3 linked regions of the Methylobacterium mesophilicum SR1.6/6 genome follow. The protein of the gene in region 2 interacts with the protein of the main gene of each other region in a pairwise test. Links are inferred from orthologs where the notes say so. Each region holds a gene or a part of one and is shown on either strand. Other genes may lie near its edges.

The links. Proteins that work in one complex are often made in the same cells at the same time.
Region 1: the proteins of rplL (region 2) and parC interact in binary tests that used the Escherichia coli proteins (3 or more experiments, as listed by UniProt). The link is inferred for Methylobacterium mesophilicum SR1.6/6 from one-to-one orthologs.
Region 3: the proteins of rplL (region 2) and dnaE interact in binary tests that used the Escherichia coli proteins (3 or more experiments, as listed by UniProt). The link is inferred for Methylobacterium mesophilicum SR1.6/6 from one-to-one orthologs.

Annotation. Positions count from the first base shown.
Region 1 is NZ_CP043538.1:5,025,214-5,029,224, reverse strand. The notes cover bases 1,084-4,011. They hold parC (DNA topoisomerase IV subunit A), read right to left. Parts: upstream 3,707-4,011; coding sequence 1,460-3,706; downstream 1,084-1,459. Other genes in these bases: recO (DNA repair protein RecO), read right to left, coding at 3,955-4,011; MMSR116_RS23805 (DNA-3-methyladenine glycosylase family protein), read left to right, coding at 1,084-1,309. Also shown: gltA (citrate synthase), read left to right, coding at 1-359; more of MMSR116_RS23805, read left to right, coding at 440-1,083. UniProt on the Escherichia coli protein: Topoisomerase IV is essential for chromosome segregation; it is the principal protein responsible for decatenating newly replicated chromosomes. It relaxes supercoiled DNA.
Region 2 is NZ_CP043538.1:5,344,069-5,351,123, reverse strand. Bases 1-2,826 are described here. They hold rplL (50S ribosomal protein L7/L12), read right to left. Parts: upstream 1,691-2,826; coding sequence 1,310-1,690; downstream 1-1,309. Other genes in these bases: MMSR116_RS25295 (B12-binding domain-containing radical SAM protein), read right to left, coding at 2,791-2,826; rplJ (50S ribosomal protein L10), read right to left, coding at 1,739-2,257; rpoB (DNA-directed RNA polymerase subunit beta), read right to left, coding at 1-1,064. Also shown: more of MMSR116_RS25295, read right to left, coding at 2,827-4,434; rplA (50S ribosomal protein L1), read right to left, coding at 4,666-5,364; rplK (50S ribosomal protein L11), read right to left, coding at 5,376-5,825; transcription termination/antitermination protein NusG, read right to left, coding at 6,046-6,579; preprotein translocase subunit SecE, read right to left, coding at 6,636-6,932. UniProt on the Escherichia coli protein: The binding site for several of the GTPase factors involved in protein synthesis (IF-2, EF-Tu, EF-G and RF3). Is thus essential for accurate translation.
Region 3 is NZ_CP043538.1:5,018,301-5,023,488, reverse strand. Bases 1,084-5,188 are described here. They hold dnaE (DNA polymerase III subunit alpha), read right to left. Parts: upstream 4,803-5,188; coding sequence 1,284-4,802; downstream 1,084-1,283. Other genes in these bases: MMSR116_RS23780 (hypothetical protein), read left to right, coding at 1,084-1,219. In the rest of the region: MMSR116_RS23785 (gamma-glutamylcyclotransferase), read left to right, coding at 1-273; MMSR116_RS31465 (hypothetical protein), read right to left, coding at 277-420; more of MMSR116_RS23780, read left to right, coding at 596-1,083. UniProt on the Escherichia coli protein: DNA polymerase III is a complex, multichain enzyme responsible for most of the replicative synthesis in bacteria. This DNA polymerase also exhibits 3' to 5' exonuclease activity. The alpha chain is the DNA polymerase catalytic subunit.

The DNA.
Region 1 (4,011 bases), 320 kb from region 2 along the record:
ACGACCCCCGCGCCCGGATCATGCAGAGCACCACCCATCAGGTGCTCAAGGAGCTCGGCAAGACCGACGATCCGCTGCTCCACGTCGCCATGGAGCTGGAGCAGATCGCCCTCAAGGACGAGTACTTCATCGAGAAGAAGCTCTACCCGAACATCGATTTCTACTCGGGCATCACCCTCAAGGCGATGGGCTTCCCCACCGACATGTTCACGGTGCTGTTCGCGGTGGCGCGCACGGTGGGCTGGATCGCCCAGTGGGCCGAGATGATCGAGGACCCGTCGCAGAAGATCGGCCGCCCGCGCCAGCTCTACGTCGGCCCGGCCCAGCGCGACTACGTGCCGGTGGACGCGCGCGGCTGAGGCGGCCCCTGTCCCGGATCAAGTTCAGCGGGGCGGCCGAGAGGCCGCCCTTCGCGTTTGCGGAGGCGGTCGCGCTCCGCCTGCCCTACCACCCGCCCTACGATTGGGCTGCGATCCGCGCCTTCCTGGCCAAGCGGGCGATCCCCGGCGTCGAGGCGGTCGAGACCGGCGGCTTGGCCTATGCGCGCACAGTGAGCCTGGCAGGGCGCCACGGCATCCTGACGGTGCAGCCCGGGGACGAAAGCCTGCATGTCGGGCTCCACGGCATCGACTCGGGTGAGGGTCCGGCCGTTGCCGCGCGCCTGCGCCGCCTGTTCGACTGCGACGCCGACCCGGCCGCCATCGCGGCTTGCCTCGCCCGGGATCCTGTCATGGCCCCGCTCGTGGCGGCGCGGCCGGGCTTGCGGCTGCCGGGGGCGTGGGACCCGTTCGAGACCGGGTGCCGGGCGATCCTCGGCCAGCAGGTCTCGGTGGCGGCCGCGATCGGGCTCGCCGGGAAGCTCGTGGCGGCGTTCGGGACGCCGCTGGCGAAGCCGATGGGCGGGCTAGCCCACGTCTTCCCCACGCCGGCGGATCTGGTCGAGGCGGATGTCGCTCTGGCGCTGAACATGCCCCGCGCCCGCGGCGCGGCGATCCGGGCGCTGGCGACGGCCGCGCTCGCCGACCCGGATCTGTTCGCCCCGGCCGAATCCCTGGAGGCAGCGGTTCTGCGCTTCACGGCGATCCGCGGAATCGGGCCGTGGACGGCGCAGTACATCGCCATGCGGGCGCTCAAGCTGCCGGACGCCCTGCCGGTGGGCGATGTCGGGCTATTGCGGGCGCTGGAGACCGGCACCGGGCGTCCGAGTCCGGCGGCGCTCCTGGCGCGGGCCGAGGCGTGGCGGCCGTATCGATCTTACGCGGCGCAGCACCTCTGGGCTGCGGATGAGGCGGCCGTGAAGGGGCGGTGATCGCCGTCCATGACGTCAGCGGATCGTCCTTGCGGGCGCAGCGAAGCAGGGCTCCAGGAATCGCGCGCCTTCTGTGGAGCCCTCCTTCGAGGCCTCCGCTGCGCTCCGGCACCTCAGGATGAAGGGGGCGGGTTGGGGGCCGTTCTGCTCTCACCGCCCGAACCGCTCGAACTTCGGGAAGCTGCGCGCCATCATCAGCCCGACCTCGGCGCGGTGGCCGAGCCACTTCTCCAGCACCGACACGTTGGCGAGCCGGCCCTCAGTCGAGCCGTCCTGCCAGGGCAGGCCGTCGGCCAGCTTGAACACGTGCGCGTCGAGGAGCCTGCCGCTGCGGCAGCGCTGCAGGCGCACGCCCTTGCCGCGGGCGAGTTCGGCCACCTCGGAGATCGGGAAGATCAAGAGCAGCTTCTCGGTGTTCACCACCGCGACGTGGTCGCCGTCGGCCGGCACCAGCACGGCCGCGGTGGCGTCGCCGTCGAGGCCGAGCACGCTCTTGCCCTTGCGGGTGTTGGCCACCAGCGCGTCGGCGGGCGCCACGAAGCCGCGCCCGTCCGAGCCCGCGATCAGCAGCTTGGTCTCCGGCCGGTAGGGCAGAGCCGCCACGATCTCGGTGCCGTCGTCGAGGTCGGCCATCAGGCGCACCGGGTCGCCGAAGCCGCGGCCGCCCGGCAGCTTCGAGGCCTCCAGCGTGAAGACCTTGCCGTTGGTGGCGAGCAGCAGGATCTTCTGCGTGGTCTCGGTCGGGAAGGCGATCTTCAGGGTGTCGTCGCCCTTGAACGCCACGCCCGAGAGGTCCGCGACGTGACCTTTCAGCGCCCGGATCCAGCCCTTGGTGGAGACGATCACGGTGATCGGCTCGCGCTCGACCAGGGCCGCCGTGAAGTCGATGCCGCCGACATCCGGCGGGCTCGCCAGCGTCGTGCGGCGCCGGCCCAGCTTCGTCTCGGGCCCGAAGGTCTTCTTCACGGCGCGGATCTGCGCCTGGATCGCCTTCCACTGCGCCGGCTCGGAGGCGAGCAGCGCGTCGATCTCGGCCTTCTCGGCGGTGAGCGCCTCGAACTCGCGCTTCAGCTCTATCTCCTCCAGCTTGCGCAGGGAGCGCAGCCGGGTGTCGAGGATCGCGTTGGCCTGGAGCTCGGTGAGTTCGAACCGGGCCATGAGGGCGGCCTTCGGCTCGTCCTCCTCGCGGATGATGCGGATCACCTCGTCGAGGTCGAGATAGACGATGAGCAGGCCGCCCAGGATCTCCAGGCGGCGGTCGATCTGGCCGAGGCGGTAGCGCGAGCGGCGCTGCAGCACCACGCGGCGGTGGTCGACCCACTCGCGCAGGCACTCGGCGAGCCCGATCACCTTCGGCACGAGGCCGCCGACCAGGACGTTGAGGTTGAGCGGGATCCGCGCCTCCAGCTCGGTCAGCCGGAACAGCGATTCCATCAGGATCACCGGATCCACCGTGCGCGAGCGCGGCTCCAGCACGACGCGCACGTCCTCGGCCGATTCGTCGCGCACGTCGGCGAGGAGCGGCAGCTTCTTCTCCTGAAGCAGCTCGGCCATCTTCTCGATCAGCCGGCCCTTCGGGATGCCGTAGGGGATCTCGGTGACGACGATGTTCCAGGTGCCGCGGCCGAGATCCTCCTTGGCCCAGCGGGCGCGGACCCGGAACGCGCCGCGGCCGGTCCGGTAGGCCTCGGCGATCGCTTCGGCCGAATCGACCAGGATGCCGCCGGTGGGGAAATCCGGCCCCTGGACGAACCTGGCGAGCTGCCCCGAGGTCGCCTCGGGGTGGTTGATCAGGTAGAGCGCGGCGTCGCACAGCTCGGCGGCGTTGTGCGGCGGGATCGAGGTCGCCATGCCGACCGCGATGCCCTGGCTGCCGTTGGCGAGCAGGTTCGGGAAGGCCGCCGGCAGCACCACCGGCTCCTCCTTCTCGCCGTTGTAGGACGGGCGGAAGTCGACCGTGTCCTCGTCGATCCCGTCGAGGAGCAGGCGCGCGACCTCGGTGAGCCGCGCCTCGGTGTAGCGGTAGGCGGCAGGCCCGTCGCCGTCGATGTTGCCGAAATTGCCCTGGCCGTCGACCAGCGGGTAGCGCTGGGCGAAGTCCTGCGAGAGCCGCACCAGCGCGTCGTAGATCGCCTGGTCGCCGTGGGGGTGGAAGTCGCCCATCACGTCGCCGACGATCTTGGCGCACTTCTTGTGCGCGGTGGTCGGGTCGAGCCGGAGCAGCCGCATCCCGTACAGGATGCGCCGGTGCACGGGCTTCAGCCCGTCGCGGGCATCCGGCAGGGCCCGGTGCATGATCGTGGAGAGCGCGTAGGCGAGGTAGCGCTCCTCCAGCGCGGATTTCAGCTCGACGCTCTCGATCCCGTCGCCGGACGGCGGCTCGAAGGGCTGGCCCATGACGGCTCCTGTCTCAGGGCGGGGCCGCCGGAAGGCAGCGCCGCCGCGTGCAGCAATCCGTCCTTCCGGGGCGCCGAAGGCGAGCCCGGAATCCAGATCCGCCCGACAGGCCGGGGGAGACGGACCCGTCCTGCCGGCAGCGCGATTCTGGATTCCGGGCTCCGCTCCGCGGCCCCGGAAGGACGGGTTTGTTCGTTCCGGGTCGAGCGGCGCTCAAGCCCGGACGGGTTTGGAACAGAACACGAACATTACCCGGCCTCGCGGCCGAGCGCAACGAATCGCGCCCGCTCCTCCGGCGGCCCGAG
Region 2 (7,055 bases):
ATGTAGGGACCGACATTGACGTGGTCGATGTCGAGCACCGGCAGCTCGGCGGTGCCGACATCCTCCAGGCTCTTCAGGAGCTTCTCGGTGATCTCCTCGCCGGCCTCGGCCCAGATCTCGCCGGTCTGGGTGTTGACCAGATCCTCGGCGATGTACTGGCCGACGAGATCCTCGTCGGTCGCCTTGAGGAACTTGGTGCCCTTCTCGGTGATCTGGCGGGCGTTGCGGGCGTTGAGCTTCTTGCCGGCCTCCAAGACGACCTCGCCGGAATCGGCGTCGATTAGGTCGACCGTGGCCTTCATGCCCTTCATGCGCTCGGCGTCGAAGGGCACGCGCCAGTCGGCACCGTCGCGGTCGTAGACGACCTTGTTGTAGAAGGTCGACAGGATTTCCTCACCGTCGAGCCCCAGGGCATAGAGCAGCGACGTCGCCGGCAGCTTGCGCTTCCGGTCGATGCGGACGTGCACGATGTCCTTGGCGTCGAACTCGACGTCGAGCCAGGAGCCCCGGTACGGGATGATGCGGGCGGCGAACAGGAGCTTGCCCGACGAATGGGTCTTGCCCTTGTCGTGGTCGAAGAACACGCCCGGCGAGCGGTGCATCTGCGAGACGATGACGCGCTCGGTGCCGTTGACGATGAAGGTGCCGTTCTCCGTCATCAGGGGCATGTCGCCCATGTAGACGTCCTGCTCCTTGATGTCCTTGACCGACTTGGCCTGGGTGTCGGGATCGACGTCGAACACGATGAGGCGCAGGGTGACCTTCAGCGGGGCCGCGAAGGTGATGCCGCGCTGGCGGCACTCGTCGACGTCGTACTTCGGGGCCTCGAAGGTGTAGCGTACGAACTCGAGCAGCGCCGTGGAGGCGAAGTCGGAGATCGGGAACACCGACTTGAACACGCTCTGCAGCCCCTCGTCGGCGCGCCCGCCCTCGGGCTCGTCGACCATCAGGAACTGGTCGTAGGACGCCTTCTGAACCTCGATGAGGTTCGGCATCTCGGCAACTTCCTTGATCTTGCCGAAGAACTTCCGAATGCGCTTGCGACCGACCAGCGTGTTGGCCATGTGACCTCGCTCCTACCCGCGTGCCTCGCGCCCGGGGAAGCGTTCCCGAAAGGGACCTCCCGCACCGGGCCGTGACGCGCGCCCCGCCGGGCCGCGCCACCGAACCGAATCTCTTGTCGGCCCTTTTCAGGACCATCCGCCGAAGCGGCCTAAAGCCCGCGGGCGCTGCACCCGCGGGCTCCAGTCACGACAGGCTCGCCGGGAGCCTCCGTGGGGTGATGGGCCGGTGCCGGCCCATCGTCGACTTACTTGAGCTCGACCTTGGCGCCGGCCTTCTCGAGCTGGCCCTTGAGCTTCTCGGCCTCGTCCTTGGCAACGCCTTCCTTGATCGGCTTCGGCGCGCCCTCCACGAGGTCCTTGGCCTCCTTGAGGCCGAGGCCGGTGATCGCGCGGACCTCCTTGATAACCTCGATCTTCTTGTCGCCGGCTGAAGCCAGGACAACCGTGAACTCGGTCTGCTCCTCGGCGGCAGCGGCAGCGCCACCACCGGCAGCCGGACCGGCGGCGACGGCGACGGCGGCAGCCGCCGAGACGCCCCACTTCTCCTCGAGCATCTTGGCCAGGTCAGCGGCCTCGAGCACGGTCAGCGAGGACAGGTCGTCGACGAGCTTGGCGAGATCAGCCATGGTGAATTCCTCTCAATATCGGTTCGAACGGATGGATTTTGAAGGGCCTCAGGCGGCCTCGTCCTTCTTGGCATAGGCCCCGAACACGCGGGCGAGCTTGGCCGCCGGCGCGTTGACGACCTGGGCCACCTTCGTCGCGGGAGCCTGGATGAGGCCCACGAGCTTGGCGCGCAGTTCGTCGAGGGACGGGAGCGAGGCGAGCGCCTTCACGCCGTCCGGGTTCAGGGCGGTCTTCCCCATCGCGCCGCCGAGGATCACGAGCTTGTCGTTGGCCTTGGCGAAATCGACCGCGACCTTCGCGGCTGCGACCGGATCGCCGGAATAGGCGAGCAGGGTCGGGCCCTTCAGGAGCGGCTTGATGGAGGCGACGTCCGTGCCATCGAGTGCGATGCCGGCGAGGCTGTTCTTGGCGACCTTCACGGTGGCGCCGGCCTGCTTCATCTGCGAGCGCAGCTTCTGCATGTCGGCGACCGTGAGGCCCTTGTAGTGGGCCACGACGACGACGGCGCTCTGATTGAACACGCCGTTGAGCGTCGAGACGAGATCAGCTTTAGCTGTCCGGTCCACTGGGCTCTCTCCGGTTGGCGAAACCCGGTCTCGGGTCCGCCGGTTGCACATGCCGCCCGGACGTGATCTCGGCCGTAAGACCGGGAACGTCCGAACGACGCTTCGCGGCCCTGTCCCCGCGCGTGCCCCTGGAGGCCGCCTCGGGCGAGTTGGTTCAAACCGACAACCCCTCCGCGGCGCGAGCCGAGGCGGAGCGTTTTCGAATTCGGTCTTCCCCGTCTGTGCAGGCTGGCGGATTAAGCCGGCGAACCGGCACCTGCAGTCTCGGACAGGACATGGCCGGACAAGGCTCCGCGGGGCTCGTCGCCCCTAGGATCCTTCCGGCCAGTGCCACCCGGTTGCCCGGGCGACATTTCGAGCGGAAACCGGCCGATCGGCCGTCTCCTTCCGTGAGGATGAAATGCGTGAGGCGCGGTGTATAGAGCCTAGCAAGCCGCCTGCCAAGGGCCGAAGCGCGACTTTTCCGCCGCAGGCAAGGACTTGCGCGGGAGCCTTGCCCTGACGGCATCGCTCCGCGCGGTCCGGATCCAGAGCTACGCCGCCTCCCGCTCCGGCACCAGCTTCCGCCGTGCCGCCTCCCACCAACTCCGGTCGCGGGCGGCTTTCGCCTCCGCAGCCTTGGCGGCGTAGAAGGAGGCGTTGTGCTCGCCGCGCAGGGCTTCCCGGGTGAAGCGGATCAGGTGGTGGGCCACGAAGCCCATGTTGAACACCGCCTCGATCTGCCCGCGCTTCAGCGCGTAGCCGGCCGCGCTCCAGAACGGCTTGCGGTAGTCGGAAAAGATCCCGACCCGGGTGATGATGTTGAAGCCGAGGATCAGGCCCCGGCGCAGGTTGGTGAAGGTGAGCTTGCCGGCGGTCGGCGTGGTGATGCGATTCGGGTAGGTCACCGCGCACTGGTGCTTGAAGCGCTCGAAGATTTTCTCGGGCTCGTAGGCGTGCGTGATGGCGCGGCGCCAGCTTCCCACCACCAGATCGTGAGGGCGCTTGAACAGCACGTTCGATTCCAGCGCCGCGTCGTGGACGAGACGCCCCTCGCGCTCCAGCCGGTCCCAGAGCGGGGTCTTGGGCAGAGCCTGCAGCAGGTTGATCGTCAGCACGGGGATCGCCGAGCGATCGATGAAATCGATCAGGTTCTGCTCGGACTTGTCGGTGTCGGAATCGAGACCCAGGATGATGCCTGAGGTGACCTCCAGCCCGTAGGAATTGAGGGTCTCGATCGCCTCGTACATCGGCACGGCGGCGTTGTGGGTCTTGTCGATACCCTTGAGGGCGTCCGCCTCCGGGGTCTCGATTCCGACAAACACCGTCATGAAGTTCGCCTGCCGCATCAGCTCGAGGATCTCGGGCTGCTTGGCCATGTTCAGCGTCGCCTCGCAGGCGAACTGAAGCGGGTAGTTGTTCTTCTTCTGCCAAGCCACGAGATGCGGCAGCATCTCGCGCGTCGCCTTGCGGTTGCCGATGAAGTTGTCGTCGACGAAGTAGACCACTGCCGGATGGCCCGGCTGGCTGACGATGGCGTCGAGCTCGGCGCACATCTGCTCGGGGCTCTTCAGACGCGGCTGGCGGCCGTAGAGCTGGGGAATGTCGCAGAACTCGCAGCGATAGGGGCAGCCCGAGGAGAATTGCAGCGAGCCGATCAGGTATCGCTTGAGCGGTGCTTGCTCGTAGGCCGGGGCCGGGAAGTCCGCGAGCGCGAGGCGGTCCTTCGTCTCCAGCACCACCTGCGCAGGCGGGGGAGTCAGGTCGGCATCGAGGCGCGCGACGAGCTGGTCGGTGGCGTCACCGATTTCGCCGATGTGCAGGTAGTCGAAATCGCCGTACTTCTCCGGTGCGCCCGAGACCGAGGGACCGCCCAGCACCGTGACCTTGCCGGCGGCGCGAGCGCGGTCGCGGATGTCGTGGATCTGCGGCTCCTGGATGTGCATGCCGGAGACGAACACCGCGTCCGCCCAGGCGAAGTCGACCGGACCGGCGCGGCGGATATTCTCATCGATGAACCGGCATTCCCAAGCCTCCGGCATATAGGCCGCGATCAGCAGCAGCCCCTGCGGCGGCATGAACGCCTTCACCCCGCCCATCAGCGGGTAGGCATGTGAGAATGTCCCGAAGGACGGTGTGTAGGCGGGAAAGACGCACAGGATGCGTCGCTTGGAGGTGACCGTCAGGGTGCATCGCATGGCGGCCTATTTAGCACAGCCATGCGCGTTGGCGCCCCCCTCGGCGGTTAAGAATGGCGTGAGGGAGCGTGGTGAAGCTGTCGCGGCGATTTCTGTGCTGGGTCCCAGGTCGCATTCCGCCGGCTCGCCAACATGTCGACGTCGGAAATTCGCTCCACCCTCGCCCCCGCAAAGCAAAACGCCCGGCCGTTTCCGGCCGGGCGCTCCGCAGCGTGGAGGCTTCGCCTTAGCTCAGGCGGTCAGAACCGTGCTCGGCTCGACCTTCACGCCCGGGCCCATCGTCGAGGTGACGGCGATGCGCTGGACGTAGGTGCCTTTGGCGCCCGCGGGCTTGGCCTTGGCGACCGCGTCCGCAAACGCTTTGATGTTCTCGACGAGCTTGTCGGCGTCGAACGAGACCTTGCCGACGCCGGCATGGACGATGCCGGCCTTCTCGACGCGGAACTCCACCGAGCCGCCCTTGGCGCCGGCCACCGCACCCTTCACGTCCATGGTGACGGTACCGACCTTCGGGTTCGGCATCAGGCCGCGCGGGCCCAGCACCTTACCGAGACGGCCGACCAGCGGCATCATGTCGGGGGTCGCAATGCAGCGGTCGAACTCGATCTTGCCGCCCTGCACGATCTCCAGGAGATCTTCGGCGCCGACGATGTCGGCACCCGCTGCCTTGGCGTCGTCCGCCTTGGCGCCGCGGGCGAAGACCGCGACCCGCACCGTCCGGCCGGAGCCGTTCGGCAGGTTGCAGACGCCGCGGACCATCTGGTCGGCGTGACGGGGATCGACGCCGAGGTTCATCGAGACCTCGACGGTCTCGTCGAACTTCGCGGTCGCCCGCTCCTTCACCAGCTTGATCGCCTCGTCGAGGGGATAAAGCTTGGTAACCTCGATGCCCTCGCGGGCGGCGCGGATGCGCTTGCCTTCCTTAGCCATGCTGCCCTCCCTTACGCGACGACTTCGAGGCCCATGGCCCGCGCGGAGCCACGGATCATCGCGACGGCCGACTCGACCGTGTCGCAGTTGAGGTCAGGCATCTTCTTCTCGGCGATCTCGCGGAGCTGCGCCTCGGTGATCTTGCCGACGGTCGGGCCCTTGCCCGGTGTCTTGGAGCCGGAGGCCGGCTTCTTGCCGAGCTTCAGGCCGACGGCCTTCTTCAGGAAGAAGGTGACCGGAGGCTGCTTCATCTCGAAGGTGAAGGAGCGGTCCTGATACGCGGTGATGATCACCGGGATCGGGGTGCCCTTCTCCATCTGCGCGGTCTTCGCGTTGAAGGCCTTGCAGAATTCCATGATGTTGAGGCCGCGCTGACCGAGCGCGGGACCGATCGGCGGCGACGGGTTCGCCGCGCCGGCCGGGACCTGAAGCTTCACGTAGCCCGTGATCTTCTTCGCCATGGGACTGCTCCCAATGAGGATCCGCCCCCGTGCGGCCTGAAGCGCGGCGGGTCGGACGGTTGCAGGTCGCGGTGCGAGCCGTTGATCCCGGAGGCGAGGCCGGGCGGGTCTCCCGCGGGGGTTTGGCGAATAGGGAGTAGCGAATAGCGAATAGGGCGGTCAGCCCGGCGGGGCGCCTGTACCCGTACTCGCTATTCGCTACTCCCTATTCGCTCTACGATCAGGCCTTCTCGACCTGGGCGTATTCCAGTTCCACCGGTGTGGCACGGCCGAAGATCGACACGGCCACCTTCAGGCGGGAACGGGCCTCGTCGATCTCCTCGACGGTGCCGTTGAAGCTGGCGAACGGACCGTCCGAGACCCGGACGGTCTCGCCGATCTCGAAGGAGATCGAGGGCTTGGGCCGGTCGACGCCCTCGGCGACCTGGCCCTTGATCCGCTCGGCCTCGGCGTCGGGAATCGGCACCGGCTTCGACTTGTCGGCCCCGAGGAAGCCCGTGACCTTCGGGGTGTTCTTGATGAGGTGGTAGACCTCGTCGGTGAGATCGCACTTCACCAGCACGTAGCCGGGGAAGAACTTGCGCTCGGCATCGACCTTCCGGCCGCGGCGCACCTCCACGACCTTCTCGGTCGGGACCATCACCTCGTCGAACAGCTCGGTCAGCCCGCGCTGGGCCGCCTGGTCCTTGATGGACTGGGCGACCTTGTTCTCGAAGTTCGAGTAGGCGTGGACGATATACCAGCGCTTCGACACGGTTCCGTTCAACTCCGACAAGTCCGCGAGGTCTCCCTCGTCCGATTGGGCCGCCCTCAGACGCCCAGGATCAGGCCGACCACGAAGCGCAGGGCCTGGTCCACCACCGTGAAGAACACGCTCGCGGCCACGACCATCACGAAGACCATGATCGTCGTAATGGTGGTCTCGCGGCGGGTCGGCCACGTGACCTTGCGGGCCTCGTCGCGAACCTGCGCGAAGAACTCGCCCGGCGTGGCCCGCTTCTGCGGCGTCCGGGTCGGCGTCGCCGGCCGGGCCGGCGGCGGATTCGCGGGTCCGCGGGCTGCGCCGCGCACCAGGTCCACCTTCTTGGTCGCTTCGTTCGATGCCATGGCGCCAGTGTCTGTGCGTGTTCGGCCCCGAGGCAGAGACCGCATCCGGGAATGCGAATGTCGGCGCCGAGGACCCGGATGGGCCCGCACCGACGGTCGCTTCAGATCTCGGATTGCGCCCGC
Region 3 (5,188 bases), 330 kb from region 2 along the record:
GTCGCCCGCTGGCTGCCGGTCGCCACCGAGGCCGGGACCGTCCCGGCCCTGACCTTCCTGGCCAACCGCGCCAGCGACCGCTACGCCGGGCGCCTCTCCGATGGCGAGATCGCCGACAAGATCGCCGCCGCCTGCGGGCACAAGGGACCGAGCGCCGAGTACCTGTTCCGGACCGTGGAGGCCTGCGAGCGCCTCGGCATCCGCGACCGGCACCTCTGGAACCTCCAGGCCCTGGTGGCCGAGCGGCTCAGGACCGGCGCGCCGGCGGCGTGAGCCTCAGGCCCAGGCGCGCTTCATCACGACGGCGACGCGCCCGCCCGCATGCTCCGCATCCGGGTTGCGCGGCTCCCGGATGCCGGGTGCGCGGCCGGTCATGAGATAGACCATCAGGGTAAGGGCGAGCAGGATCTTCGTGCGCATGGCGACGCTCAGGCTTGAGCGAGCGTGCATAGGACCGATCGGTTTTTACGGAGTTGCTGCAATGCACGCAGGCGCTATCGCGGCGCAGTTCCCGCGTTCATGGTGAACGGAGGGTTGCGGCCCGGCCGCGATCGTCTATGCCGCCGGCCCGGTATGTCCCCAGGTGGAGGATGGAATGCGGCTTCGGATCGGCGTGGCCCTGGCGGTCGTGATCATCGCCGCCGCGGCCCTCCTGGCGGGGCCGCTCAGCCGCGGCGAAAGGCTGTCCGACATCCTCACCGGACAAACGCCGCTGCTGGCCGGCGCCGCCCGGGCTCCCGGCGGCACCGCCGACCTCTCCGGAACGGCGGCGCTCGGCACGGACCGGCGCCCGGCGACCCTGCGCGTCGCCTGCGACCCGGCCGGGACCGGCCTGTCGGCGGCCCTGGTCGTGCCGCGCTTCGCCGAGCTGGCGCCGCGCTTCGACGTCACCGGGCTCGAAGGCTCCGGCGGCGAGACGCCGCTCACCGGGATCCTGGTCTCGAGCGCCGGAAGCGTGCGCTCCGTGCGCATGCCCGTCCGGGGCGCGGCGACCGGACCCGATGCGGGCTTCACCCTGACGGTGACGGGGGCCCGCCGCGGCGAGGATCCCCTGCGCGGGGTCGCGCTGGCGCTCACCGAGCCCGGGACCAAGCTGACCTGGACGCAGGCGAGCCCGCGCGCCGGCGACCCGGCCCTGACGGCGACCTTCACCCCGTCCGAGGGCGATTCCGCGGCGCTGAAGGGCGCGCTCGGCGGATGTCTCGCGGCGCCGTTCTGAGCGAACCCTGCTCCGTGCGGCTTCGCTCCGCACGCGAGGAGGGCGCGGCCTCAGCAGCGGTCCGCTAGCTCACCTCCACCTGCACCACCCCCGGCACGGTCCGGAGCTGTCCGGCGAGCGCCGGGCTCGCCTGGAATTTTCCGGGCAGCCGGATCTCCACCTCGCGCTCGCCGCCGTCGAGCTTGAGGATCAGCGAGACCTCGCTCTCACCCCGCATCGACAGCCGCTGCTGCACCGGCGCGACCCCGCGCGGATCGCTCAGATGGATGCGGATGCCCTTCTGGTGGCGGGCCACCGCCTGGTCGAGGGGCTCCGCCGTCAGGATGCGGGCGCGCACGTCCTCGCCCTCCAGGTTCGCCTGGAGCTGGAGCACCAGCGGGCGGCCCGGCTCCAGGATGTCGCGGTACTGGCCCAGACCCTCGGAGAAGATGATCGCCTCGAAATGCGCGGTCCGGTCCGAGAGGGTGACGATGCCCATCTTGTTGCCGGTCTTGGTCCGCCGCTCCGCCCGGTCGAGCACCGAGGCCGCCACCCGGCCGACGCTCGAGGTCCCGGCCCGGACCGCGCGGCAGAAATCCGTCCAATTCTGCACCCGCAGCTTGTCGAGCAGGTCGCCGTACTCGTCGAGCGGATGGCCCGAGATGAAGAAGCCGATCGCCGCGTATTCACGCTTGAGCGTGTCGGCCATCGGCCAGACCTCGTGGGGCGGGATCCGGAGCGAGACGTCGTCCGCCACCACGCCCCCGAACATGTCGGTGACGCCGGCCGATTCCGCCTCCGCCGCGCTGGCGGCGAGCTTCATCATCGGCTCCACCGCCGCGAAGGCGCGCGCCCGGTCCGGCTCGATGCAGTCCAGCGCCCCGGCCTGGACGAGGCTCTCCAGGGTGCGCTTGTTGATCAGCCGCGGGTTCAGCCGGCGGGCGAGGCAGGCGAGATCCTTGAACGGCCGGTCGCCGCGGGCCTCCACCAGCGCGCGCACGGCCTCGCGGCCGACGCCCTTGATGGCCGCGAGCGCGTAGAAGATCTTGCCGTCGCGCACCGCGAACACTTCGCCCGAGGTGTTGATCGAGGGCGGCTCGACCACGATCTTCAGGCGCTGCGCGTCCTGGCGGAATTCGGCGAGCTTGTCGGTGTTGTCGATGTCGAGGGTCATGGCGGCCGCCAGGAACTCGACCGGGTAGTTCGCCTTCAGGTAGGCGGTCTGGTAGGTGAGCAGCGCGTAGGCCGCCGCGTGGCTCTTGTTGAAGCCGTAATCGGCGAACTTGGCGAGCAGGTCGAAGATCTCGTTGGCCTTGGCCTTGGTCAGCCCGCGCTCGGTGCAGCCCTTGAGGAACCGGTCGCGCTGCGCGTCCATCTCGGCGCGGATCTTCTTGCCCATGGCGCGCCGGAGCATATCGGCCTCGCCCAGCGAGTAGCCCGCTAGGACCTTCGCGATCTCCATCACCTGTTCCTGGTAGACGATGATGCCGAAGGTCTCCTTCAGCATCGGCTCCAGCTTCGGATCCGGATACCAAGACGCCTCGTTGCCGGCGTCGCGGCCGAGCTTGCGCTCGCAATAGACCGGGATGTTGGCCATCGGGCCCGGCCGGTAGAGCGCCACCAGGGCGATGATGTCCTCCAGCCGGTCGGCCTGCATCTCGCAGAGCGCCTTGCGCATGCCGGCCGATTCCACCTGGAACACGCCGACCGTCTCGCCCCGGCCCATCGGCCCGTAGGTCTTCGCGTCGTCGAGGGGCAGGGAGGCGAGGTCGATCTCGATGCCGCGCTGCTTCAGCAGGTCCGTGCAGCACCGGAGCATCGTCAGGGTCTTGAGGCCCAGGAAGTCGAACTTCACCAGGCCCGCCTGCTCGACCCACTTCATGTTGAACTGGGTCACCCGCATGCCGGTCTTCGGGTCCCGGTAGAGCGGGACCAGCTCCTCGAGCGGCCGGTCGCCGATCACCACGCCGGCCGCGTGGGTCGAGGCGTGGCGGTGCAGGCCCTCCAGCTTCTTGGAGATGTCAATGAGCCGGCCGACGATCGGCTCCTCCTCCATGGCCTGCTGGAGCTTCGGCTCGCCCTCGATCGCCTGGGCGAGCGTCACGGGGTTGGCGGGGTTCTGCGGGACGAGCTTGGTCAGCTTGTCGACCTGCCCGTAGGGCATCTCCAGCACGCGGCCGACGTCGCGCAGCACGCCGCGGGCGAGCAGCGTGCCGAAGGTGATGATCTGCCCGACCTGCCCCTCGCCGTAGCGCTGCTGCACGTAGCGGATCACCCGCTCGCGGCCCTCGACGCAGAAGTCGATGTCGAAATCCGGCATCGAGACGCGCTCGGGGTTGAGGAAGCGCTCGAACAGCAGGCCGAAGCGCAGCGGGTCGAGGTCGGTGATCAGCAGCGACCACGCCACCAGCGAGCCCGCGCCCGAGCCGCGGCCCGGACCCACCGGGATGTCGTGGTCCTTGGCCCACTTGATGAAGTCCGAGACGATCAGGAAGTAGCCCGGGAACTTCATCGACACGATGACGTCGAGTTCGAAGGCGAGGCGCTTGCGGTAGTCGTCTTCCGAGAAGCCCGGCGCCGTGCCGTGCTGCTTCAGGCGCAGCTCCAGCCCGGCCTCGGCCTGGCGACGCAGCTCGGTCGGCTCGTCGGCCGAGACCGCCTGCGCACCGGCCTCCGACGCCTCCGCCAGCGCGTCCGCCATGGGCGGCGTCTCGCCCGCCGCCACGGCGCCGAAATTCGGCAGGATCGGCTTGCGGGTCCGCGCCCGCACGGCGCAGCGCATGGCGATCTCGACGGTGGCCTGGAGCGCGTCCGGCAGGTCGCGGAACAGCTCGGCCATCTCGGCCCGGGTCTTGAAGGCATGGCTCGCCGTGAGCCGGCGGCGGCGCTCGTCCGAGACGAGTCGGCCCTCCGCGATGGCGAGCAGCGCGTCGTGGGCGTCGTAATCGTCCGGCTTGGCGAAGAAGGGCTCGTTCGTCGCCACGATCCCGAGGCCGTGCCGGCCGGCGAGGTCGAGGAGCGCGGTCTCGATCCGCCCCTCCTCGGGCAGGCCGTGGCGCTGCAGCTCGACGTAGAGCCGGTCCTCGCCGAAGGCCTCCTTGAGGCGCTTCAGGCGGGCGAGGGCCAGCTCGGGCCGGCCGGCCCGGAACGCAGCATCGAGGGGGCCGGCCAGGCCGCCCGTGAGCGCGATCAGCCCGTCCGAGCATCCGGCGAGCGCCGCGGCGTCGAGGCGCGGAGCCTCGCCGAGGGCGGTGTCGAAATAGGCCCGGCTCGCCAGCCGCAGCAGGTTGGCGTAGCCGGCATCGTCCTGGGCGAGCAGGACGATGCCGTGGCTGGTCGGTGCCTGCCGCTGGTGCGGATCGGCGGCCTCGAACGCCACCGAGAGTTGCACGCCGGCGATCGGCTGCACGCCTTCGCCCGCCGCCTTCTCGGAGAATTCCAGGGCGCCGAACAGGTTGTTGGTGTCGGTGAGCGCGAGCGCCGGCTGCCGGTCGGCGACCGCGGCCTTGATCAGGGAGCCGACCTTCAGCGCACCTTCGAGCAGGGAATAGGACGAGTGGACATGGAGGTGGACGAATCCGACCTCCTTGAGCTGGCGTGGCATGGCCGACCTTGTTCAGGGGTCGTGCAGCATCCCCGCTCGGCCGGCTCAAGTCGACGTGCGGCGGGGCCTTCCGGGACGATATCCACCGGCCGTGCTCCGGGGGCACCAGTTCGGGCTGTCCCTGTGGACAATCGGCGCCGAATGGCCGATCGCCTGTGCATAAGTCCCATCGGGCCGGAACCGGAGGGGCTTCCGTCAAAACCGGCTAACGAACCGGTGCCAAGGCTACCGCCCAGGCGCCCACCGCGGCAAACAGCATTCCGAACGCCATGAACTCGGCCATCCCGGTCAGGATCATCCGTTTCATCATCGCCGTGCCTCCTCTGTGCATGGCTCATTATGTTCATGTTTTGTTCTAATGCTAGGCGGCGTTGGCGACGCGGGGT